4 regions of the Kitasatospora paranensis genome follow, and region 3 is predicted to be linked to each of the others. Evidence: riboswitches for the same ligand, from Rfam matches in the RefSeq annotation. Region 3 holds a riboswitch; each other region holds the start of a gene.
What was found. Region 3 has a riboswitch for cyclic di-AMP ahead of ABEB13_RS12955 (C40 family peptidase). Riboswitches for the same ligand answer to the same signal wherever they lie in the genome.

Region 1 (5,828 bases), 600 kb from region 3:
CGTCGTCCCGCTGGTGTCCGGCCCGCACGGCTTCCTGACGGAGCTGTACGAGGTCGCGGCCGCCGCGGGCGCCGAGGTCACCGACCCCCTGGGCCCGCACCCGCTGCTGGCGGAGGCCGTCCACGTCCGGCTGTCCGAGGCCGGGCTGGCCCGCGCCGACCGGGCGCGGCTGTTCGCGATCGCGACCGCCGCGGACGGCGTGGTCCTGACCACTGTCGGCGGCGAGGACGCGGCAGCCGCCGCCGGGATCACCGGTGTGCTGCTGGCGGCCCGCCTCGCGGTGCCGGTCGTGGCCGCCGCCCTGGACGTCCCGGGCTCGGTCGCCGCCGCGGTCGACCACCTGAAGGCCACCGGCTCCGAGCGCCCCGCGCTCGCCCCGCTGGTGATCGGCCCGGAGGCCGACTCCGAGCTGCTGGCGACCGCCGCGGAGGAGACCGGCTGCCCGAGCGCCGCCCCGCTCGGCGCCTACCCGACGGTCGGTCAGCTGATCGCCTCCACCTACCTGGCGGCGCTGCCTGCCCCGGCGGAGTACGAGGAGCAGGACGAGCACGGCGAGGCCACCGGGGAGCACCGGGCCGAGCAGTGACCGTCGAGCCGTAGGAACCGTGCCGAAGGGCCCCGGCGAGCGCCGGGGCTCTTCGGCGTTCCCGCCCGACGGCTCTCCCCCATGCCGCCCAGCGGTCCTCCCCCAGCAGCTCTCTCCAGCGCCCCGCGGGCGCATCTCCCTCGGCGGCGTGGCCGATGCCCTGCAGCGGACCCCTGGCGGTCCGTCAGGTCTTCAGGCGGTCGGTGACCGCCGCGATGTCCTTGAGCGCCACGGAGGGGCGGCGAGCGCCCGGGGCGGGGTGTCCACGGCCACCGGGGCGGCGGAGGCGTTCCACTGCGGCTCGGCCGTGCCCGGCCCGCCCCTGGTGAGCCGGACGGCCTGCCGGTCGCCCGCCCGCCGCAGCACGATCCGGGTGGGCGGCGGGGACTCGGGGTCGAGCCAGACCTCGTTGCCGCCGAACGAGCAGTCCAGTACGGCGATGTCGTCCGGGTGGCCGTCCGCGGTGGCCCGGAAGCCGACGCCGGCCTTGCGGTACCCGGTCAGGCGGCACCGGCTGATCGTCACGGTCTCGCCGGCCAGCTGGTGCTTGGCGGTGGCGATGGCGAAGTCGGACCGGCCCGCGGCGTCGATCAGCAGGCCGTCGACGACGGTGCCGGAGTCGCGCCCGAGGGCGTGCACCACCAGGCCACCGGCGCCGTTCCCGTAGAGGACGCTCGCGGTGTAGTCGAAGTCGTTCAGGTAGGCGCCGTGCTCGATGCCCCAGCCGCCGTTGTGGTAGGCCACGAACTGGCCCACGCTGTGGTGGTGCTGGGCGTTGAGCCAGACGAAGATGCCGTTCTGGGCGTTGTTGTGGGCCAGGCAGCGCTCGAACGTCCAGATGCCCTCGCTGGTCTCCGGCCATTCGTAGCCGGACGCCCCGGTGGCGCCCTGGACGCCGACCGCGACGCAGTCCCGGGCGGTGCCGCCGGTGCCGGCGCCCAGCGAGAAGCCGGTCAGCCGGTAGCCCCGGGGAGCGGGCTCGTAGGTCGTCAGGGACGCGACGCAGGAGTCGTAGGTGATGTCGTCGGACGGCGCCTGAGGGGTCCGGGTGTCCAGCGGGCCGTCCCACCAGTAGGCGTCCTCCCACGTCCGGTGGCTGATGCAGCTGCGGAAGGTGATGCCGTGGCTGGCGTGCGGGACGAACGCGTGGCTGCCCGTGTCGCGGACGACGACGCCCTCCACGACCGTGCCGCGGCCGGCGTCCCCGAGCATGTGGAAGTGCAGCCCGTAGCGGCCGAGCACCGGCTCGGTGACCGGGGCACCGGCGAAGGTGTCCTTGCCGGGCTGCCGCGGGCCGAGCCAGCGCAGCGCGGCGTGCCGGACGTCGGCGCGCCGCGAGCTCGTCACGTGGACGTGGGCGCGGCCGCGCTCGGTGCCCTCGATCCGCACGCTGCGGGTGAGGTTGAGCACTTCGGCGCCCAGCGTGAGGCCGGCACCCACCGCGACCCGCGGGTGGGCGTACGCCAGCGGAGCGGTCAGGGTGACCGTCCGGCCGTCGATCCGGCTGATCGTGCACAGATCGTATCGGGTGGAGAAGTCGTCGCCGTCGGGGGTCCGCTCGGGGTGACGGCGAGCTCGTCGCCGGCCTGCCAGCCCGCGGGTGCGGCGGCCAGCGTGAGGGTGGCGTCGCCCGGTCCCAGTGCGGCCGCCGCGCGGACCCAGGCGGTCTTGGCGGCGCCGTCCAGCCGGAGGTAGCCGGCCCCGGTGACCCAGAGGCCGGTGTCCGTGTTTGCGATCGTCATGCCGCCGCCCCGGAACTTCCGTTCGTCCACGGACGGAAAGCGCAGGGCGTGCACGGCCGCCCCGGCCGGCGAGAGCGCCAGGGTGCCGCGGACCTCGACATTGCCCGCGGACGCAAGGGTCAGGCTGCGCTCCGGGGCGAACACCAGCGAGCCGCCCGGCTCGATCAACAGCGACCCGACCGCGGCGTCGGTGTCGAGCAGCACCCGGTCGGCGATCGTGACCGCACTCCGGGGCCGGGCACCGCACCGCCCCAGCCCGCCGCGTCCGACCAGTGCCGGCCGGTCAGGTCGATCGGGGAGGGCGCGGGGCCTCCGGCGGCGCGGCGCTGTGCACGTGCCCTTCGGCGGCCGTCGAGGGCCCGCTCAGCGGCGGCGCGGTGGGCCCCGGCGAGGCGTCGGCCACCAGCTCGCGCCGGAGCAACTCCTCGCCTCCGACGGCAGCGAGGACGACCGGGACGGCGAGCCAGCCGAGCAGGCGGCGCCGGTCGACGGCGGAGCGCGGGACCTGTGGCCCTGGCACCCGTTCGGGCGGCGTGGCACGGTGTTCCATGATCGGCGAGCCCTCCCCCGGGGCCCGGTGCGGCCCCGCCGCCTGAAGCATAAACAAGCCGCTTTCCATTCAAGGGGATTGCGCGAAAAGGGCCGAACGCGACCGGAATCGCCGGGAACAATCGATCTTGAATTAAATCAAGATCACCTGTGATCGCCGTCACACATATTTGCGGTTTGAACTTAAGTCTGTCTAATGTCCTCCCACGTTCGTGGTCACACGGACCCAGTCGACCCGAACGCCGAGTCCTGCCGGCGGGCCGACTGGCAAAGCGATACGCACTTCGGCAGGGGCGGGGGAACCAGGTAAGTCGCCCAGGGCCGGTCATGGACCGGCCCTCGGCTTGGGGTGAAGCCGCACAACCGGACACGTCCGTCTCGACGTGCCCGTACGTGCGGCCGGGCAACTCCAGCCCGAATCCGACAGCTCACCTCGCAGGCGTGGGAGAGGAACGCTGTTTCATGCTGTCCATCAACTCCAAGCGCACCCGCCGACTGCTCGCCACCACGGGCGTGGTCGGCATCGGTCTGTCGATCCCGTGCCTCACCGCCGGCACCGCCAACGCCGCCTCGGTCGCGACCTGGGACAAGGTCGCCCAGTGCGAGTCCTCCGGCAACTGGTCGATCAACACCGGCAACGGCTTCTACGGCGGCCTCCAGTTCACCTCCAGCACCTGGGCGGCCTACGGCGGCCACACCTACGCCCCGCAGGCGAACCAGGCCACCAAGGACCAGCAGATCACCATCGCCGAGAAGGTGCTGGCCGACCAGGGCCCCGGCGCCTGGCCCGTCTGCTCCGTCCAGGCCGGCCTGACCAAGGGCGGCCCCGCCCCGGCGGTCAACCCCGGCGGCTCGGCCTCGACCACCCCGGCTCCGGCCGCCGCGGCCCCCGCCGCCCCGGCCGCCCCGGCCGCCCCCGCCCAGAGCAGCGGCTCCACCGCCTCGCAGGACGCCAAGCCCGCCCAGAGCGGCAAGTCCTGGCAGCAGCACCGTTCCTGGAACCACGGCGGCACCTACACGGTGAAGGCCGGCGACTGGCTGTCCCGCATCGCCGACAGCAACCACGTCCAGGGCGGCTGGCAGCACCTGTACGACCTGAACAAGTCGGTCCTCACCGAGGGCCCCGACTCGATCTACCCGGGCCAGAAGCTGTCGCTGGGCGGCTCCGCCACCGCGCAGAGCGGCTCCGCGCAGACCGCGGCCAAGCCGGCCACCACCGCCGCCCCGGCGGCCGCCACCACCGCCACCAAGGCCTCGGCCGTCACCGGCTCGAAGGCCGCCGCGGTCAACTTCGCCCTGTCGAAGGTCGGCCAGGCGTACATCTACGGCGGCACCGGCAACGGTGGCTGGGACTGCTCCGGCCTGACCCAGGCGGCCTACAAGGCGGCCGGCATCGCGATCCCGCGTGTCGCCGCCGACCAGGCCGACTTCTCCACCCACGTGTCGCTGGACAACCTGCAGCCGGGCGACCTGCTGTTCTGGTCCAACAACGGCGCCAACTCCGGTGTGTACCACGTCGGCATGTACGTCGGCGACGGCAAGTACGTCGAGGCCGCCAACCCCAGCGCCGGTGTCCGCACCCAGACCATCGCCAACTGGGCGCCGGACTTCGCCGGCCGTATCTGATCCCACCACGGGTCGGGTCAACCGTTCCACCGTCGCCCCCGGAGCTGGCCGCTCGGCACCGGGGGCTTCGGCCTGCCCGGGTAGGCTGAAGCCCCCACCGACCCGCGGGAGTCAGCATGGCGAAGGTCACCGTCACCCTGGATGCCGACCTGGCGATCGAGGTGATGCTGCTGTCCGGCGCGGGCAATCCGCAGGACGCGGTCGAGGTGGTCGTCCGCGACTACCTGGCGCGCGGGCGGCGCACCGAGGCCCGGACCGGAGAGGCCGCCGACGCCCAGCGGACGCAGCCGCCGCGGCGGGTCGCCGAGGACGGCTGACCGGACGCACGACCGGAGCACCGCCGGACGGAACCCGACGGGGACGGACGGGCACGGCACGACGAGGCATGCACGACGTGCACGTCGTGCATCGAACACCGAAGGGGCCCAGGAGAGTTCACCTCTCCTGGGCCCCTTCGGTGTTCGATGCAGTCGGCGGTCAGCGTCCGCCGGCCGCCGTGGAGCCGCGCATCACGAGCTCCGGCTGGAACATGAACTCCGCGCGCTGCGCGGGGTTGCCGCCGACCTCCTCCAGCAGGGCGTCGACCGCGGCCGTGGCCATCGCCTCCACGGGCTGGCGGATCGTGGTCAGCGGCGGCTCGGTGAACGCTATCAGCGGCGAGTCGTCGAACCCGACGACCGAGACGTCCTGCGGCACCGTGAGCCCGCGCTGGCGGGCCGCCCGGATCGCGCCGAGCGCCATCATGTCGCTGCCGCAGACGATCGCGGTGCAGCCCTTGTCGAGCAGGGCGCCCGCCGCGGCATGGCCGCCCTCCACGCTGAACAGGGTGTGGTGGACGTACCCGTCGGCCTCCTCGGCGCTGAGGCCGAGCAGGTCCTGCACCGCGGCGGTGAAGCCCTCGATCTTGCGGAGCACCGGGACGTACCGCTTCTGGCCGACCGCGAGGCCGATCCGGGTGTGCCCGAGCTCGACGAGGTGCTGGACGGCCATCCACATGGCGGCCCGGTCGTCCGGCGAGATGAACGGCGCGGCGATCTTCTCGCTGTAGCCGTTGATCATGACGAACGGGACCTGACGGCCGATCAGCTTGTTGTAGCGGTCGTGGTCGGCCGTGGTGTCGGCGTGCAGGCCGGAGACGAAGACGATGCCGGCGACTCCGCGCTCGACCAGCATCTCCACCAGCTCGTCCTCGGTGGAACCGCCCGGGGTCTGGGTGCACAGCACCGGCGTGAAGCCGTGCCGGCTCAGCACCTGTTCGATCACCTGGGCGAGCGCGGGGAAGATGGGGTTGCTGAGCTCCGGGGTGATCAGGCCGATCAGCCCCG
Region 2 (5,828 bases), 440 kb from region 3:
TGGTCGCGCTCAACGTCTGGATCCCCGCCTGGATCCCGCCCACCGCCCTGGTGCTGCCCGTCCTTGCCGGCTCCCTGCTGCTCCGCCCGGCCACCCTCGTCCTGCTGTACGCCGCCGCCGCCGTCGGCCTCTCCACCGAGTCCGTGATCCACACCGGCGAGCGGGTCGCCAGCGACAACCCCGCGGCCTACGTCTACGGAGTCACCCCCGGCGCGGCCCTGGTGGTCGGCGCTGTCGGCATCGCCGGCCTGCTGGTGGCCCAGTTCCGCAGCCGGGTCGGCGTGCCCTGGCGCGGCGGCGGCACCATGCTCTTCGACCTGCGCGAGCGGCTGCGCGTCCAGAGCCAGGTGCCGCAGCTGCCCGAGGGCTGGTACGCCGACATGGCGCTGCGCCCGGCCGGCGGACAGTCCTTCTCCGGCGACTTCGTGGTCGCCGCCCGCACCGGCAGCGCCCGCCGCACGCTGGAGGTGGTGCTGGCGGACGTCTCCGGCAAGGGCATGGACGCCGGCTCCCGCGCGCTGCTGCTCTCCGGCGCGTTCGGCGGCCTGCTCGGCTCGCTGCCGGCCCACGACTTCCTGCCCGCCGCCAACGGCTACCTGCTGCGCCAGGACTGGGACGAGGGCTTCGCCACCGCCGTCCACCTGGTGCTCGACCTCGACACCGGCCAGTACGAACTCCTCTCCGCCGGGCACCTGCCGGGCATGCAGCGGCTCGGCGGCAGCGGCCGCTGGGAGTTGCGGGAGTCCGCCGAGGGCCCGCTGCTCGGCATCTACGACGGCGCCAAGTTCGAGGGCGTGCGCGGCACGCTGGACCGCGGCGACGTGCTGATGCTCTGCACCGACGGCATGGTCGAGGTGCCCGGGCGGGACCTCACCGAGGGCATGGACCGGCTGATGGGGGAGGCCGACCGGCTGGTGGCGGGCGGCTTCCGCGGCTCGGCGGGACGGCTGATCGAGCGGGTCGCCAAGGACGTCAACGACGACCGGGCCGTCCTGCTGGTCTGGCGCCGGTGACGGCGCGGACCCCGCTGTCAAGTCCCGTGCACTGATCTTCGGCCAATCCTCGGGCGTCCCACACGAGTCGATCACCGGCCCGCCGGGCGCCGCAGGGCCGCTCCGAAGACCGTGGGCCGGGCCCCGCCGACGCACCGTCAGGCGGCCTCGGCTATCGTCTCGGTCGGCGGGAATTCGTCTCAGATGGCAGGATCTTCGCGCCATGCTCCCGGCAAGTCCTTTACGCAGTCGGCACGAACGACCACACTGAGTCCGGGTGGATCGGTCATGGCCGGGGGATGGGGGGCAGCGCGTGCGGCAGGCGGCATGCGGTACGGCGCGGCGGGGCATCACCATGACGGCGGGACCGACCGGTGAGTTTTCAGGGACGGTCGGCGCAGGCCGCAGGCCGGCTTCGACACGGGGTTCCGCCGCGAACTCCCGCCAGAGCTTGAGGAAGTGAATCCGGGTGGCCTTCTCCGTCTCCGCGCTGTTCCTGTTCGGCGTCATCGTCGTCATCTTCATCCGCAACAAGCAGCTGAAGATGAGCCATGCGATCATCGCGGCGCTCTTCGGCTTCATGGTCAGCCAGTCCACGGCGGCCAAGCCGATCCAGGACTTCCTCAACCAGCTGGCGAAGACCATCTCGTCGGTCGCCAGCTGACCGCCGGCCGCTGACCGACCGGCGGTCGGACGTGCCACCGGCCGTCCGGGCCGCCACCAGGCCCGGGCCGGGTCGGACGTGTCCGGCGCGCCGGGTCAGGACGGGCGGCGCTCCGCGCGCGCCCGGCGCCAGCGGCCGAGCAGCCCGCCGCGTCCCGGCTCCGCCGACCACCGCCCGGCAGGTCCGGCGGAGGGCGCCGCAGTCGCGCGGGGGTCGGCCTGCGCAGGTCCCGGCATGCCCTCGGGCACCAGCAGGACGAACAGCCGGGCCCAGCACAGCCGCTCGCCGCGCGGCCAGGCGAGCGCGCGCAGGGCGGCCGAAGCACGTTCCGCGACCTCGCCGCCGATCCGGACCTCCGCCACGTCCTCGCCCAGCCGCCCGCCGAAGAAGAGCTTCACCCCGGTCACCCCGGCCGGCAGCGGCCCGGCCAGCTCCGGGGCCAGCGCCGCCGCCAGCTGGGGCAGCACCTGGTGGTCCGCCAGCCAGTCGGCCAGCCGCTCGCTGCCGAAGCCGAACACCGCCGCCGGGCCCTGTACGGCCTGCCAGCCGGGCAGCAGTTCCGTCCCGTAGTGGTCGCCGTGCTCCCCGCGCCCCTCCTGGAACTCCACCACGGCCGCCGCCGTCGTGGTCGCCCACATCCGTACGGCGCTGTCCAGCTGCTCCTCCTCGGTGCGGCCGAGCCCCGCCGTGCAGTCCCAGACCACGGGGCCGTCCGCCCGGCCCAGTTCGAGGACGTAGCCGAGGTCGACGTGCCCGGCGCCGCCCTGGCCGCCCTCGCCGGGGTGTTCGCGCACCGCGACCGCGGTCCGCCCCGGTCCGCGGACCACGCTGCCCTCGACGGTGAAGCGCAGGCCGTAGCGCGCCATCTCACGGACCACACTGCGCTGGATCACGTCCAGCCTGTCCTGCGGGCGCACCCCGGTGCTCCTCACTCCACGTCCGACCCCGGGGGCCGGCTCGAAAACGGTCGAACAGTCGGACGGCAGTGAGGCTATCGGCCGGCTCGGACGGGCCGGGCACCGGGCGCGCGGCCGCTCCGCCGGTCATCCGGGGCCGACGCCGCGGGGCGGTCCGCGGTTCCCCGAAAACCCCTCCGCGGAACCCGGGGTGACCAGTGTCACCGGCGTGTGCATGATCCGTGCCCGCCCGCGACCGACCGCGCACGCCGGGTGTACGAAATCGGCGAAACGCCATGATCCGGACACATGCGGTCATTGCGGCGGACGCTCTCCGTCCACCGGGAGCGGGCGGAGAGTCACGCCGGGGGTGATCGCCGAGGGCCCTCCAAGGGCCGGGGCTTGCTTCGAACGTGCTCGATCGGTTTTCCTCGGAGCCTGCCCGGCCAATCGACCGGGCGGGCCACCGGGCGGAACGCCGAGTCCTGCCGCCGTCCGGGGCCACGCACAATCTGTGCACGGCAGGAGCGGGGGACCCAAGGTAAGTGCCGCGCCCGGTAGTTCCGGGACGGCTTGGGGTGAAGTCGCGTCTTTTCGCGACCGGGCGATCTTCCCGCCCGAACCCGACAGCTCACCTCGTAGGCGTAGGAGAGGATCACCCCCATGTCCGTTCTGGGCACCCGTCTGACCCGTCTCGCTGTCGCCACCGGTGTTGCTGCTGCTGCCATCGCCATCCCGGCCACCGCCGCCAGCGCCCACTCCGCTCCCGCCGCCAAGGCCGCCGCCCCCGCCGCTGCCGCTCCGGCCGCCGCGGCCCCGGCCGCCGCGCAGGCCCCCGCCAAGTCCGCCGACTCGACTTACAAGGTCGTCGGCGGCGACACCCTGTCGAAGATCGCCAACGCCCAGCACGTGGACGGCGGTTGGCACAAGCTCTACCAGGACAACCGCCAGGTCATCGGCGGCAACCCGAACCTGATCTTCCCCGGCCAGCAGCTCTCCCTCGCGGGCCAGGCCGCCGCCGCGCAGGCCCCGGCCGCCGCCCCGGCCCCGGCCCAGAAGCCCGCCGCGCCGAAGCCGGCCGCGCCGAAGGCCGCCGCGCCGCAGACCTCCACCCCGAAGGCCGCCGCCACCACCCCGGCCGCGAAGCCGGCCGAGGCCGCCAAGCCCGCCGTCGCCGCCTCCGGCTACGTCGCCCCGGTCTCCGCGCCGCTCGGCACCCCGTACCACAAGGCCGGCTCCAACTGGTCCAGCGGCTACCACACCGGCGTCGACTTCGTCGTCTCCACCGGCACTGCCGTGCACGCCATCGCCGGCGGCACCGTCGTCGAGGCCGGCTGGGGTGGCGCCTACGGCAACAACGTCGTCATCAAGCACGCCGACGGCAAGTACTCGCAGTACGCCCACTTCTCGGCCCTGAAGGTCTCGGTCGGCCAGACCGTCTCCGCCGGCCAGGTCATCGGCCTCTCCGGTGCCACCGGCAACGTGACCGGCCCGCACCTGCACTTCGAGGTCCGCACCGGCCCGGCGTACGGCTCCGACATCGACCCGGTGGCCTACCTCGCCGCCCACGGTGTCCGCGTCTGACGCACCGCCACAGCCCGAAGGCCCGGACCGCTCCCTGCGGTCCGGGCCTCGGCCGTGCCCGGACCCTGCTCCTGCGCCCTTCCCCGCGGCCCTGGTCTCCGCAGCCGGCTGTCGGACGGTCCGTGATCGCGTCCCGGCAGGGCGGGGCCTGACCGGCCGGCAGCCGATCCCGCCCTCCGGCGCCGGCTGTCTCCGGGCGGGGCGGGCGGGCCACCCGCGTTCGAGCTGCGCTCACTCGTTCGACACGCCCCCGACCGGCCCAACGCCGGTGCGGCGGGGTGGTGGCGACCTAGCGTCGCAGACACGACAACCCCGTCGCGGAAGGGATCCACATGTACCGAGGCCTCACGCGCACCGCTGTTCTGCTCGCCCTCGCCGGCGCCGCCTGCCTTCCCGGCATCGCGACCGCCCAGGCCGCCGGCCAGACCCGGACGATCGTCATCGGCGACCAGAACCAGGTCGCCGGCAGCGACATCTTCAACGCGGGCGGCGACAACACGGTCGGCTCGAACGACGGCACCAACGCGGGCACCGGCCGACTCGACGTCTCCGCGATCGCCGCCGCCGTGGCCAAGCACTACCTCGGCTGACCTGCCGTCGCACCCGGCACGCCCCGGCCCCGGCCGGCGGACCCCACCGCCACGTCCGGGGCCGGACGCCGTGAGCGGGCACTCGCGCCGGTAGGGTGCGGCCCGTGTCCTTGCCCGAACCGGTGTCCGAGACCGCGCACCTCGTGATCGAGTCCCCACGCGCCGGAAACGGCACGGCCGGCGTCGCGCTCGCGGTCGCCCTGCTGCCGCTCGCGGCCGTCCTGTTGCTGTTCAGCCTCGCGCTCACCGCCGAGTCGCAGTCGCCGGAGGACTATCCCGGGCTCCGGGACAACCTCGGCCCCCTCGCGCTCGTGTTCCTCGCGCTGAGCGCGGCGGCGACGACGCTCGTCCTCCTCGCCGCCCGCCGGCTGCGCCGCCTGCTGCGGATCGCCGTCGTCCCGCTCTGCGTTTTGCTGCTCGTCGGCGCCGGCTACCGGGGCTGGACCCTGGCCCCTCTCCTGAAGTGCGGCGGCCACGGCGCCGTCGCCCGGCAGCCGGACGGCTCCTTCGCCTGCTACGACCGCTGAGGCGCACACCGCGCCTCTCCCCTGTTTCCGCTGCCTTTTCTTTCCGCTACGGGACCTTGCGGCAGCTGGGCCGGTCAGGGAGCGAGATGTAGGTGGTCCGGAGCCCGGCCGACACGGCGAGGGTGCTGACGCCCTTCCGGCCTCCCGGGCCGTAGCCCATCGCGGTCAGGGTCCCGCAAAGGTGGAGGGCGTCCTCGGCGCTGACGTCCTCCTTCATGTTCACCATCAGCTGGAGACCCAACCGGGCCTTGGTCAGGACGTCACCGGTGGTCGGGCTGCCGGAGCCGGCCCCCGTCGTCCGGATCATCGACCCGTAGGCGATGCCCGGCAGGCACCGGACCTCGGCCGGCAACGGTTCCGAGGTGATCCCGTCGGTGCTCGCCCCGCTGTCGGTCGGTTCCGGTTCGGCGGACGGACAGGCCGAGGCCGACGACATCGCCTGCGGCGCCCCGGCCGTCGTCGCTGCCGATGTGCAGCCCGCCGCCAGCGTGATCACGGCACCGACGGCGATGGTCAGCGTTGTCGTACGGATGTTCATGGTCCGGCTCCCCCGGTCGATTCGTGCAGACTCCAGC
Region 3 (5,828 bases):
TCGCCGAGGCCGAGCACCAGCGAGGAGCGGCCCTGGGCGACCCGGACGTCGCCGAGGTCCCAGAGTGCGGCGGAGCCGTCCGGCTCGTCGGAGGCCAGCAGCCAGCCGCCCGGGGTGCTGGTGAAGGTGAGCCGCCGCGGCAGGACGGCGGGGTGCTCGTCGATGCCGCGCAGCCGGTGCGCGAAGCCCGCGGTGACCGTGAGCAGGCCGTCCGGCCCGGGCCCGGTGACGGCGCTGATGCGGTACTCGACGGCGGCGAACGGCACCCGGGCCGTCCACGCGGCGGTCTGCTGCTGGGCCGGGCGGGCACTGTCCGCGACCCCGGCCAGCAGAGCCGCCCCGTCGCGGCGCAGCACGGCGCGGGCACGGTCGGCCAGCAGCCCCTCGATCCGGCTCCGGACGCCGTTCGCGGGGACGGCCTGCGGCGGCACGGCCGCCGGGCCGGTGCGCGGCGCCCCGGTGGCCCTCGGCACCGAGAGCTGGACGAGCCCGCCCGCCGCGAGCAGCAGGGCGCCCCGCCGCGAGAGGCGGCCCGCGGGCAGCACGCCCAGACCTGCCCCGAAACGCCGGGGGAGGTCGGTGACCAGGGGTTCGGCCTCCCCGCGGACGCGCCGGGGTGCCCGTAGACGCCGCTCAGACCCGCACCACCCCGCTGACGGGCATGGCGCTGACGCTCTCGAAGCGGACGGGGGCGCCCGGGTGCGGGGCGTGCACGACGACACCGCCGCCGGCGTACATCCCGACGTGGTGCATGTCCTTGAAGAAGATCACCAGGTCTCCCGGTCGCGCCTCGGACAGGCTCACTCGACGCCCCGCGAACGCCTGCGCCTGCGAGGTGCGCGGCAGGGTGACTCCGGCCTGCCGCCAGCTCCAGTACATCAGACCGGAGCAGTCGAAGGCGTCGGGCCCGGTCGATCCGTACACGTAGGGCGAGCCGATCCGGCTGATCGCGGCGGCCAGCGCGGCCGCCGCCCGGTCCGAGGACGGCGGCTGGTCACCGAGGTCGAGCCGGTCGGTACCGCGGGTGGCCCGCAACTCGGCGGCGCGCGCGTCGTCGGCGACCAGCCGGGCCCGTTCACCGGCGCTCAGGCCGCCCAGCAGCTTCTGGGCCGCGGCCAGCCGCTGCCGGATCTGCTCCTTGCTGTCGGCCAGCGAGCGGCGGACCTCCTCCAGGGCGGCCAGCTTGGCGGTGGCCTCGGCGCGGCGCTGGTCGAGCCTGCGGCGGCGGTCGGCGACCTCGCGCAGGGTGTCGCTCTGCCGGGCGGCCGCCTGGTCGAGGGCGCGGGCCCGGGTGAGGTAGCCGGCCGGGTCGGAGTCGAGCATCAGCCGGACACCCGGGTCGAGGCCGCCCGCGCGGTACTGGGCGGCGGCGGTGAGCGCCAGGTCGGCCGTCAGCCGGTTGATCTCGTCCTGGCCGCGGGCCAGCTGGTCCTGGAGGGCGTCCGCCTCGGCCTGCAGGCGCTGCTGCTGCGCCTGCGCGGCGTCGGCCCGCTCGGAGGACTGCTCCGCCTCGTCGTACAGCCGGTCGACCCGGGCCTGCACGTCGGCCGTCCGCAGGGCCGGGTCCGCGGGGGCCGCGGGGGCGCCGTACGCGCTGCCCCCGACGGTGACGCCCAGGGCGGTGGTGGCCGCCGCCGTGAGCACCAGGGCCCTGGCGATGGTGTGAGCGCCCGGCAGGTGGGCGCGGAGGTGCGCGGTCATGCGGCGGCGACTCCGTTCGGGCGGCCGGACGGAGGCGCCGCCCGGGACGGACGGCGTCCTCGCGAACGTCCGGGGGCAGACGTTAGCGAGTCGCACCGATCTAGTCCAAACCCCTCCATCACCGAATATCTGACCACCAATCGGACATTCGGCCGGACCGGGGCCGACGTCGCAGGCCGGACGCAACGCGGACGGGTCCGGCCCCCTGGAGGGGACCGGACCCGCGACAGGCCGAGCCGGTGCGTCAGATCCGCACGATGGCCGTGATCGGCATCATCGTGGCCGAGGCGTACTTCACCACGGTGCCGGTGTGCGGCGCGTGGATGACCTGCCCGCCGCCCACGTAGATCGCGATGTGCCCGCCGCCCTCGTAGACGACCAGGTCGCCGGGGCGGGCGTTGGCGACGTTCGTGCCGACGCTGGTGCCGGCGTGCCACTGCTCGTCGGCGGTGCGCGGCAGCGAGACGCCCGCCTGGCGGTAGGCCCACTGCACCAGGCCGGAGCAGTCGAAGGTGCTCGGGCCGGCGGCGCCGTACACGTAGGTGGCGCCGATCCTGGTCTCGGCGGCGGCGAGCGCCTTCACGGCGGCCGAGCCGGACGGCAGGTCGAGCGGGGCGCGGACGGTGTCGCGGGACGCCTTGTCGGCGGCGTTGCGGGCATCCGCGTCCGCCTTGGCGGCGGCCGCCGCGAGCTCGTCCTTCTCCTTCTGGGTCAGCGTGTTGAGGAGGGCGGTCGCCTGGGCGAGCTTGCCCTGGATCTCCTCCTTCTGCGCCTTCAGGTTCCGGGTGGTGGTGTCGAGCTCGGCGAGCTTGTGCTCGGTGTCGGCCTTCTGCGCGTCGAGCTTGGCCTGCTCCGACTTGAAGGTCTTCAGCGTGTCGGCCTGGGTGGCGCTCATCCGGCTCGCCGACCCGGCCTTGTCCAGGAAGTCGCCCGGGTTGCTGGAGAGCATCAGCTGCACGGTGGGCGAGATGCCGCCGTCGCGGTACTGCTGGGCGGCGACCTCCGCGAGCCGGCTCTGAACGCCGTTCACCTCGCCCTGCTGGCGCGCCACCTGGTCCTGCAGCTGGGTGACCTGCTTCTGCAGGTCCTGCTGCTTCTCGGTGGAGGCGTTGAACGCTTCGGTCGCGACCTCGGCCTGCTGGTTCAGCTGGTCGACCTGGGCCTTGACCTGGTCCTTGGTCGGCGCCGGGGCGGCGTGCGCGGCACCCGCCTGGGAGGAGATGGCGACGGCGGTGGCGGCGGCGGCAGTCAGGATCGAGGCGCGCGTGCGGCCGACGGGCTTGGGACGACGATGGGACGCCACGAAGGCGGACTCCTTCTTCCTCACACCGCCTACCGGGTGAGCTGACGGGTTCGGGCCGGAAGCATGCCCTACGACGTCTCACCGCCCGCCCCTGCGGTGCGCGGCTGGCCGCACACCGGCCGGCGCGGCCGACCTGACGCCGATTCACCCCGGGGGAACGTGGTTCCCCGGCTCCGTTCGACAGCACCCCCGGCAGGGGCCTCCCCGTAGGCAGTGGGACTGCCCAGCTGTGTCGCGGACTCGGCGGCGACCCCCGCCGTCACCCGGGTTGGGCGATCTTCTGTGCGGTGGTCAGTGGGATGACCCTAGTAACCGATCCGTGATCCGTTCAAATCCTTGTCGGAAAAATCTCGGATCCATGGCCGATTTTCTGTGCGGTCGCGACCGTCCGTGACGGGAAATCCACCGTCAGCTGACGGTTTCTCATCATACGAGCACAAAAGAGAACGCCCGGAACGTGTCGCAGATCACAGAAGGATCTCGGCGCGTCCGGGCGTGTCACGCGGCGTCAGAACCGCGGTCGGGAGGGAATGTCCGCTTTTGCCCCGAAGGGTCAGATCCGGCGGATGGTCTTGATCGGCAGCAGGTCGGCCTGCATGGTCTTGACCACGTCGCCGGTGTGCGGGGCGTGCACGACCAGGCCGTTGCCGATGTACATGCCGACGTGGTGCGCGTCCGAGTAGTAGATCACCAGGTCGCCCGGCTGCGCGTTGGCGATGTTGGTGCCCACGTTGACGCCCACGCTCGCCTGGGACTGCGAAGTCCGCGGCAGCGAGACGCCGGCCTGGGCGTACGCCCACACCATGAGGCCCGAGCAGTCGAAGGTCGAGGGGCCGGTCGCACCCCAGACGTACGGGTCGCCCTGGCGGGTCAGCGCCGCACGGACGGCCGCACCGGCGTAGCCGGACGCCGGGGGCAGCGTGGAGGGGTCGACCCGGCTACCGCCGCGCGAGGCGCGGTCGCCACCCAGGACGGCCGCCCGCTGGCTGGCCGTCAGGGTGTTCAGCAGCCGCTGGGTCTCGGCGAGCTTCTGCTGCACCTGGGCCTTGGTGTCGTTCAGGGTCTGCGTGGTCTGGTCCAGCTCGGCGAGGATGGCCGCGGCCTCCGCCTTCTGCTGGTCCAGCCGGCGCTGCTGGTCGCGCAGCGACTTCAGCGTGGAGGCCTGGGTGTCGGTGGCCTGCTCGTTGCTGGACGCCTTGTCGAGGTAGTTGTCCGGGTTCGAGGAGAGCATCAGCGCCACGGTCGGGTCGATCCCGCCGGTGCGGTACTCGTCGGCGGCCACCGCCGACAGCCCGGAGGCGACCTCGTTCAGCTGCGCCTGGGTCCGGGCTATCTGGTCCTGCAGCTCGGTCGCCTGCTTCTTCAGCTGGTCGCCGCGCTCCTTGGCACCGTCGTACTTCTCGGTGGCCTGCTCCTGCTCCTGCTGCAGCTGGTCCACCTGGACCTTGACCTCGTCCACGGAGGGCTTCGCCGGCGCCGCGTGGGCGCTCGCCTGGGCCGACAGGGCGACCGCGGTCGCTGCGGCAGCGGTGAGCACGGACACGCGTGCGCGGCTCGGCTGCTTGGGACGGCGGTGGGAGGCCAAGGGTCTAGCTCCTTCTTCCTGCTGGACTCACCCGAACGAGTGGATGTCCGGAAAATAGGTTTGACGCCAGACCCTAGTGAAGATCCGCCCGCTACGCCACTCCCGGAACCCCTCGATCCGCACCCCCGAGCGGGATTTCACGACCTCGACACATCGGGGCCACCCGGCCCGCCCGCGCGTCAGGGCCGGGCGAGCCGGTTCAGCAGCAGAATCGAGGCCACCGGGCGCGCCCCGGCCTTGCGGACACCGTCCGCGACCTCGCGGTCCGTGGACACCACGACCACCGGCCGGCCCTGCGGCTCGGCCCGCACCAGACGCCGGATCAGCTCGTCCGCGGTCTCCCCGGTGCGGCTGAACCGCACCCGCACCCGCGCGGCGGCGCCATGATCACCGGCACGTCCAGGTCCTGCCCGTCGAAGACACAGGTCACCTCGGCCTGGGTGCGCTGCGCCAGCATCGCGAGACCGCCCAGCAGGCGCAGCCGCTGCTGCTCCAGCGGCAGCGTCGGATAGCCGCTCTTGGTCACGTTGTAGCCGTCCACCACCAGGTGGACCTGAGGAATCGCCAGCAGCTGGTCGAGCAGCGCCGGGTCGTCCTCCGCCAGACCCCGCCGCGCCACGTCGTGCGGCGACGCCGACGACGGCTCCACCGCCTCGACCAGGTCGGCCGGCCGCAGCTGGGCCACCGGCAGCGCCAGCTCGCGCTGGAGGCCCTGGGCCGACTGCAGCACCGTGTCCAGCAGGAGGCGCAGCCGCATGTCCTCCACACTGCGGCCCTCCCGGGCCGAGCGCCGGCCCGCCTCGGAGGCGGCCTCCAGCTCGGTGACCCGGTGCCGCAGCCGGCGGGCCTCGCCGTCCGCGGCGCTGCGCTCGGCCAGCGCGGCCGCGCGGGCCGCCTCCAGCTCTGCCTGCACCTTGCGGACTTCTGCCTGGGCCCGCCGGGTGTCGCTCTCCAGGCCGCGGACCCGCTTGCGCAGCGACTCGGCCTCCTTGCGGAGCCCCTCGGAGTCGGCCCGCTGGCGGTCCAGGTCGGCCCGGGCCGCGGCGCGCACCTCGGCCAGTTCGGCCTGCAGCTTCTCCACCACCCGGGCGGCCTCGGCGGCGGCGCCCTCCGCGTCGGCCCGCTCGACCTCGTCGCCGGCCTCCGCGACCAGTCGGCTCCAGCCCACCGGGCGCAGCAGGTAGGCGGCGGCCGCGACGTCCAGCGGATCGGCCGCGGCGGGGACCGTCCCGCTCTCCA
Region 4 (5,828 bases), 2.4 Mb from region 3:
GGAGCGCTGGGTCAGGAACTGCCGGGTGGGGTAGGCGAGTATCGCCACCAGCGAGCACAGGACGAGCACGAGCACCGTCGCACGGCTGGTGAAGCGCGGACGCCCCGCCAGTCCCGGGATCTTCCACATGCTCGTACCCCTCCTGCTCACGCCGGTGCCCCGGCCCCACCCTACGGGGTGGACGCCGGGGCACCGGTCCAGCGGCTGTGTGTCAGCGCGCGGGTGTCAGCTCAGCCTTCGAACTTGAAGCGCGGGAACGCGCCGCGGCCCGCGTACTCGGCGGCGTCGTCGAGGATCTCCTCGATGCGCAGCAGCTGGTTGTACTTGGCGACGCGCTCGGAGCGGGCCGGGGCGCCGGTCTTGATCTGGCCGCAGTTGGTGGCGACGGCGAGGTCGGCGATGGTGACGTCCTCGGTCTCGCCGGAGCGGTGCGACATCATGCAGCGGTAGCCGTTGCGCTGGGCCAGCTCGACGGCGTCCAGGGTCTCGGTCAGCGAGCCGATCTGGTTGACCTTGACGAGCAGCGCGTTGGCGGTGCCGGTCTCGATGCCGCGGGCCAGACGGGCCGGGTTGGTGACGAACAGGTCGTCACCGACGAGCTGGACCTTGTCGCCCAGCTTGTCGGTCATGGCCTTCCAGCCGTCCCAGTCGGACTCGTCCAGCGGGTCCTCGATGGAGACGAGCGGGTACGCGGCGACGAGCTCGGCGTAGTAGTCGATGAGCTCGGCGGAGGAGATCGCCTTGCCCTCGAAGGTGTAGGCACCGTCGTTGTGGAACTCGGAGGCGGCGACGTCCAGGGCGAGCGCGACGTCCTTGCCCGGGGTGTAGCCGGCCTTCTTGATGGCCTCGACGATGAGGTCGAGGGCCTCGCGGTTGGAGTCCAGGTTCGGCGCGAAGCCGCCCTCGTCGCCGAGGCCGGTGGACAGGCCGCGCTCCTTCAGCACGCCCTTGAGCGTGTGGTAGACCTCGACGCCCCAGCGGACGGCCTCGGAGAAGGACTCCGCGCCGATCGGGGCGATCATGAACTCCTGGATGTCGACGTTGGAGTCCGCGTGCGAGCCGCCGTTGAGGATGTTCATCATCGGCACCGGCAGGACGTGCGCGTTCGGGCCGCCGAGGTAGCGGAACAGCGGCAGGTCGCTGGCCTCGGAGGCGGCGTGCGCGACGGCGAGGGAGACGCCGAGGATGGCGTTGGCGCCGAGCGAGGACTTGTCCGGGGTGGCGTCCAGGTCGAGCATGGCCTGGTCGATCAGGCGCTGCTCGGTGGCGTCGTAGCCGACCAGCTCGGGGCCGATCTGCTCGATGACGGCGAGGACGGCCTTCTCGACGCCCTTGCCGAAGTAGCGGTTCTTGTCGCCGTCGCGGAGCTCCAGCGCCTCGAAAGCACCGGTGGACGCACCGGACGGGACGGCGGCACGGCCCGTGCTGCCATCGTCGAGACCCACCTCGACCTCGACGGTGGGGTTGCCGCGAGAGTCGAGAATCTCACGGGCTACGACGACATCAATGGACGGCACGAAGCATCTCCTAGCGGAAGCGGATGTGAGTCGTTACGACCAGAGCCTAACCGCACGGGGCCCCAGGGCCATGCCGGGCATGGCCCTGTCTCACCGTGTGGCCCGGCTACTCGCCGGTAGTTCACCTGAAGGATCGTAAACCGGACCTCCCGGTCGCAGCCGCGGCGCCGGGGCCGCGACCGGGAGGCCGGGCGGCCGTCAGCCCAGCTCGATCTCCTGCCCGGGCAGGATCAGGTCGGGGTCGGCGCCCACGGTCGCGCGGTTGGCCGCGTAGAGCTGCTGCCAGCCGCCGGGCACGTCCCGCTCGACGGCGATCCCCGACAGGGTGTCACCGGGCCGGACGGTGTACGTTCCGCGGCCGGTCTCCGGCAGCGGCGCCGCCTGCAGGGTCTGCCCGCCGGCGTCCGACGGGTCAGCTGCCCGCGAGCCGGTGTCCGGCCCGGTGTCGGACGCCTCCTCCACGCCCTCCGGCAGGTCGGCGGCCGCGGCGTACCGCTGGTAGATCTCCCGGTGCGCCGTCCAATACCAGGCACCGTCCTTCTGGTACCAGTACACCCGGTCGTCCGCGTCCCAGCCGCCCCGGCCGGGGAACTGCGGGGCGGCGCCGGAGCGCGGCGCCGCGGTACTCGCGCCCTCGGCGGAATCGGCCTTCGCGAGTGAGCCGCCGCCGCGGGTCAGGCCGGCGCGTTTGGAACAGACCGGCCAGGCGCCGGGCCCCTGGGAGGCGAGCACCTTCTCGGCGACGGCGATCTGCTGGCCCTTGCTGGCCTGGTGGGCGAAGGCCGCGTACCGGGTGCCACCGAAGCCCTTCCAGGTGCCGGCGGTGAACTGGAGGCCGCCGTAGAAGCCGTTGCCGGTGTTGATGGCCCAGTTCCCGCCACTCTCGCACTGGGCGACCTTGTCCCAGGTGGAGACCGGTGCTGCGGACGCGCCGGCGGCGGTGAGCAGCGGAAGGGCGAGGCCGACGCCGGTGACGCCCGCCACGGCGACCGCCTTCTCGGCGGAGGTGCGACGGCGGTGGCGGCCAGGTCCGGTGAAGAGCATGGGAAGTCCCTCTCCGAACGCCTGCGAGGTGAGCTGTCGGGTTCGGACCGGGAGGCTTGGCCCGGCCGCGGCCGCAGGAGGGGACCTGCTGACGCGGCTTCACCCCTAGCCGTGGGGACGGCGACGAACGTGGGTCCCCCGCCCCTGTCCTGGGTCTGTTCCGTCGAATCGGCGCGCGGTGGACAGGATTCGGCGTTCCGCGGCCGCGGCCCGCGGTTGCGGGCCGATCCGGAGAGTAGGCAGATCGAACGACCAATCACAAGCTCATATCGCCACTATCACGCAAGAATTACGGCGAACCGATTATCGCCCACGAACGAGGCTGATTTGTCCGGTTTGACGGCCCTTCGGGCGGGCCGCGACACGCGCCCGGTCGACACGCCCCCGGGCGGAGCAGCGGACGGCCGCCGGCCGCTCCCGGCGCGCCGGCCGTCCGGCGGCGGGTCAGCCCCCGGAGGGCGTGAAGGACACCGGCAGTTCCCGCAGCCCGCGCATGATGAGACCGCCCCGCCAGCGGAGTTCGTCCGGGTCGGCGGCCAACTCCAGGTCGGGCAGCCTGGTCAGCAGGGTGGCCAGCGCCGCCCGCCCCTCAAGCCGGGCCAGCGGCGCGCCGATGCAGTAGTGGATGCCGTGTCCGAACCCCAGGTGCGGGTTGTCGGTGCGGGCGAGGTCCAGCGTGTTCTCGTCGGAGAACCGCGCCGGATCGCGGTCGGCCGCGGCCAGCACCACCAGCACCGGGTCGCCGGCCGGGATCCCCACCCCGCCGACGGTCAGCGGGACGGTCGCGAACCGCCAGGTGGCCAGCTCCACCGGTCCGTCGTAGCGGAGCAGTTCCTCGATGCCGGTCTCCAGCAGGCCGCTCTCGCCGCGGGCCACCGAGGCCTGGAGCAGGGCCCGCTGGCCGGGGTTGCGCAGCAGCGCGTACAGGCCGTTGCCGATCAGGTTGACGGTGGTCTCGAAGCCCGCGAACAGCAGGATGAACGCCATCGCCGCCGCCTCGTTCTCGGTGAGGTGCTCGCCGTGGTCGCTCGCCCTGATCAGGCCCGAGATGAGGTCGTCGCCGAGGTCGGCGCGCTTGCGGTGGATCAGCTCGGCGAGGTAGCCGCGCATCCGCTTCACCGCCCGCGCCACGCCGCCGCGCGGGCCGCGGCCGTGCCGGATCATCATGCCCGCCCAGTCCCGGAAGTCGTCCTGGTCCTCGGCGGGCACCCCCAGCAGGTCGCAGATCGCGTAGATGGGGAGCGGGAAGGCGAACTCGTGGATCAGGTCGGCCGAGCCGCGCTCCGCGAAGGAGTCGATCAGCCGGTCGGTGAGCTCCTGCACCCGTGGCTCGAACTCCGCCACCCGGCGCGGGGTGAACGCCTTGGACACCAGCCGGCGCAGCCGGGTGTGGTCGGGCGGGTCGATGTTCAGCAGGTGGGTCATGAGGTCCGCCTGCCGCTCCCCCGGGATGCCGACCCGGCCGGCCCGGTGCGCCTGCTCGCTGTGGTGCACCGGGTTCTTGGAGAGCCGGGCGTCCGCGAGCGCCTGCCGGGCGTCCGCGTACCGGGTGACCAGCCAGGCGTCCACCCCGCTGGGCAGGGTGGTGCGGTGCACCGGCGCGTGCTCGCGCAGCCAGGCGTACGCGGGGTAGGGATCGGCGGCGAACTCCCACGTGAAGAGGTCGGGTCGGTGCGGCAGGGGGTGTCCGGCATGTTCCAGACCGTATCTTGACCTGGACGGGCGTGAGTCTGGTCACCTGGCGGGTAATCCCTGTTGCGGAGGGTCGCGGGGTGCCTACCATCCTCCGATAACCGTTGGTGGCGGCCGTGCGGTGCCGTCCACGGGGTATCGCTCTCAGGGAGGAGCAGGCCATGCGAGTAGCCGGGGCAGTGGTGGTCATCGCGGTACTCGGGGGCGGCGAGGGCGGGGATCTCGCCCGCCGGTTCGCCGCCGCCGGGGCCAAGGGCCTGCTGGTCGCCGATCTGCGCCCCGGAGTCGCCGAGGACCTCGCCGCCGAGCTCGACCGGCCCGGCTGCCCGGTGGTCGGCGTCAGCGGCGACGCCCACCAGCCCAGCGACATCGCCGCGCTGGTCGCCACCGCCGCCAAGCACCTCGGCCCGATCGACCTGTTCGCGGTGGCCGGCCCGCACGGCGAGCGGGTCGTCTCCCTCGACGAGCTGCCCGACCACCTGGACCCGCTGGCCGAACTCCTCGCCCTGGTCGGCGAGGCGATCGGCGAGGTCGTCCCGCCGCAGCGTCAGTCGGTCAGCCCCTCCGCGGCCCGCACCGCCGTCCGGTAGCGGCGGCCCGCGCCGCGCAGCGCGGCGTCCACGTCCACCCCGGCGTCGTACGCGCGCTGCGCCACCGCGAGCAGCAGCTCGCCCGCACTGTCCGCGGTCAGCTCCGCGGGCAGCTCGTACGGCGCGTCGGGCACCGCCGTGAAGCCCGCCCGGCGGACGCGGGAGACCAGCTTCGCCGCGTACGCCAGTGACGGCAGCCCGGCCGGCACCCCGTCCAGGACGGACTCGCGCTGCTTCTCGGCGGCCTTCAGCTGCTCCCAGTTGGCCTCCACCTGGGCCGACTCGTCGGCCTCGACGTCTCCGAAGACGTGCGGGTGGCGGTACATCAGCTTCTCGACGATGTCCCCGGCCACGTCGTCGACCGAGAACGGGTCCTCGGGGTGCTCCTCGGCGATCCTGGAGTGGAAGAAGACCTGGAGCAGGACGTCGCCGAGCTCCTCGCGGAGCGTGACCCGGTCGCCCTCCTCGATCGCCTCGACCAGCTCGAAGGCCTCCTCCACCAGGTACTTCACCAGCGTCTCGTGGGTCTGCTCGGCGTCCCAGGGGCAGCCGCCGGGCGAGCGCAGCCGGTCCATCACCGAGGCCAGGTCCAGCAGCCGGGCCCCGGGGAGGTCCCAGGAGCCGGGCAGCAGCTCGATCTCCGGCACCGACCCGGCCTCCTCGACGGCGATCCGGGCCAGCGCGTCGGTGAGGCCGGGGTCGCCGTCCGGACTGCCGAGGAACAGCACCGGGCCTGCCCCGGCCAGCAGCCGGGCCAGCGCCGGGGCGGACGTCCGCTCGACGAGCTCCACCTCGACGCCGGCCTGGCGCAGGGCGGGCAGCTGCGGGTGTTCCGGGTCGGCGGCCAGCACCCGTCCGGCGGACTTCAGCGCCTCCCAGGCCGGCCAGGACAGCAGGCCGGGGGCGATCCGGTGGGTGGTGGTCAGCAGGATCAGCTTCGGAGTCTCCACACCCCGAACCTACCCTCCGGCGCGGACCGCCGGGG

Region 1: it holds a riboswitch for cyclic di-AMP, as region 3 does, so the genes downstream of both, ABEB13_RS10190 (transglycosylase family protein) here and ABEB13_RS12955 (C40 family peptidase) in region 3, are expected to answer to the same signal.
Region 2: it holds a riboswitch for cyclic di-AMP, as region 3 does, so the genes downstream of both, ABEB13_RS15070 (M23 family metallopeptidase) here and ABEB13_RS12955 (C40 family peptidase) in region 3, are expected to answer to the same signal.
Region 4: it holds a riboswitch for cyclic di-AMP, as region 3 does, so the genes downstream of both, ABEB13_RS24280 (transglycosylase family protein) here and ABEB13_RS12955 (C40 family peptidase) in region 3, are expected to answer to the same signal.

What each region holds. Positions count from the first base shown of each region.
Region 1 covers NZ_BAABKV010000001.1:2,034,446-2,040,273, forward strand. The annotation lists gene ABEB13_RS10170 (sirohydrochlorin chelatase) at 1-586, shown strand, start outside; gene ABEB13_RS10175 (hypothetical protein) at 779-1,996, opposite strand; gene ABEB13_RS10180 (hypothetical protein) at 2,062-2,532, opposite strand; gene ABEB13_RS10185 (hypothetical protein) at 2,612-2,878, opposite strand; cyclic di-AMP (ydaO/yuaA leader) riboswitch at 3,146-3,334, shown strand; gene ABEB13_RS10190 (transglycosylase family protein) at 3,340-4,503, shown strand; gene ABEB13_RS10195 (hypothetical protein) at 4,620-4,820, shown strand; gene ABEB13_RS10200 (LacI family DNA-binding transcriptional regulator) at 4,981-5,828, opposite strand, start outside.
Region 2 covers NZ_BAABKV010000001.1:3,079,278-3,085,105, reverse strand. The annotation lists gene ABEB13_RS15085 (SpoIIE family protein phosphatase) at 1-1,013, shown strand, start outside; gene ABEB13_RS15080 (hypothetical protein) at 1,462-1,656, shown strand; gene ABEB13_RS15075 (DUF6348 family protein) at 1,752-2,573, opposite strand; cyclic di-AMP (ydaO/yuaA leader) riboswitch at 3,047-3,210, shown strand; gene ABEB13_RS15070 (M23 family metallopeptidase) at 3,216-4,136, shown strand; gene ABEB13_RS15065 (hypothetical protein) at 4,469-4,726, shown strand; gene ABEB13_RS15060 (hypothetical protein) at 4,831-5,253, shown strand; gene ABEB13_RS15055 (hypothetical protein) at 5,300-5,791, opposite strand.
Region 3 covers NZ_BAABKV010000001.1:2,636,981-2,642,808, forward strand. The annotation lists gene ABEB13_RS12945 (hypothetical protein) at 1-545, opposite strand, end outside; gene ABEB13_RS12950 (C40 family peptidase) at 634-1,701, opposite strand; gene ABEB13_RS12955 (C40 family peptidase) at 1,946-3,004, opposite strand; cyclic di-AMP (ydaO/yuaA leader) riboswitch at 3,015-3,200, opposite strand; gene ABEB13_RS12960 (C40 family peptidase) at 3,558-4,589, opposite strand; partial or broken gene ABEB13_RS12965 (NYN domain-containing protein) at 4,769-5,828, opposite strand, start outside.
Region 4 covers NZ_BAABKV010000001.1:5,035,871-5,041,698, reverse strand. The annotation lists gene ABEB13_RS24290 (FtsB family cell division protein) at 1-129, opposite strand, end outside; gene eno (phosphopyruvate hydratase) at 231-1,517, opposite strand; gene ABEB13_RS24280 (transglycosylase family protein) at 1,716-2,561, opposite strand; cyclic di-AMP (ydaO/yuaA leader) riboswitch at 2,566-2,729, opposite strand; gene ABEB13_RS24275 (cytochrome P450 family protein) at 3,006-4,262, opposite strand; gene ABEB13_RS24270 (SDR family NAD(P)-dependent oxidoreductase) at 4,415-4,843, shown strand; gene ABEB13_RS24265 (nucleoside triphosphate pyrophosphohydrolase) at 4,801-5,793, opposite strand.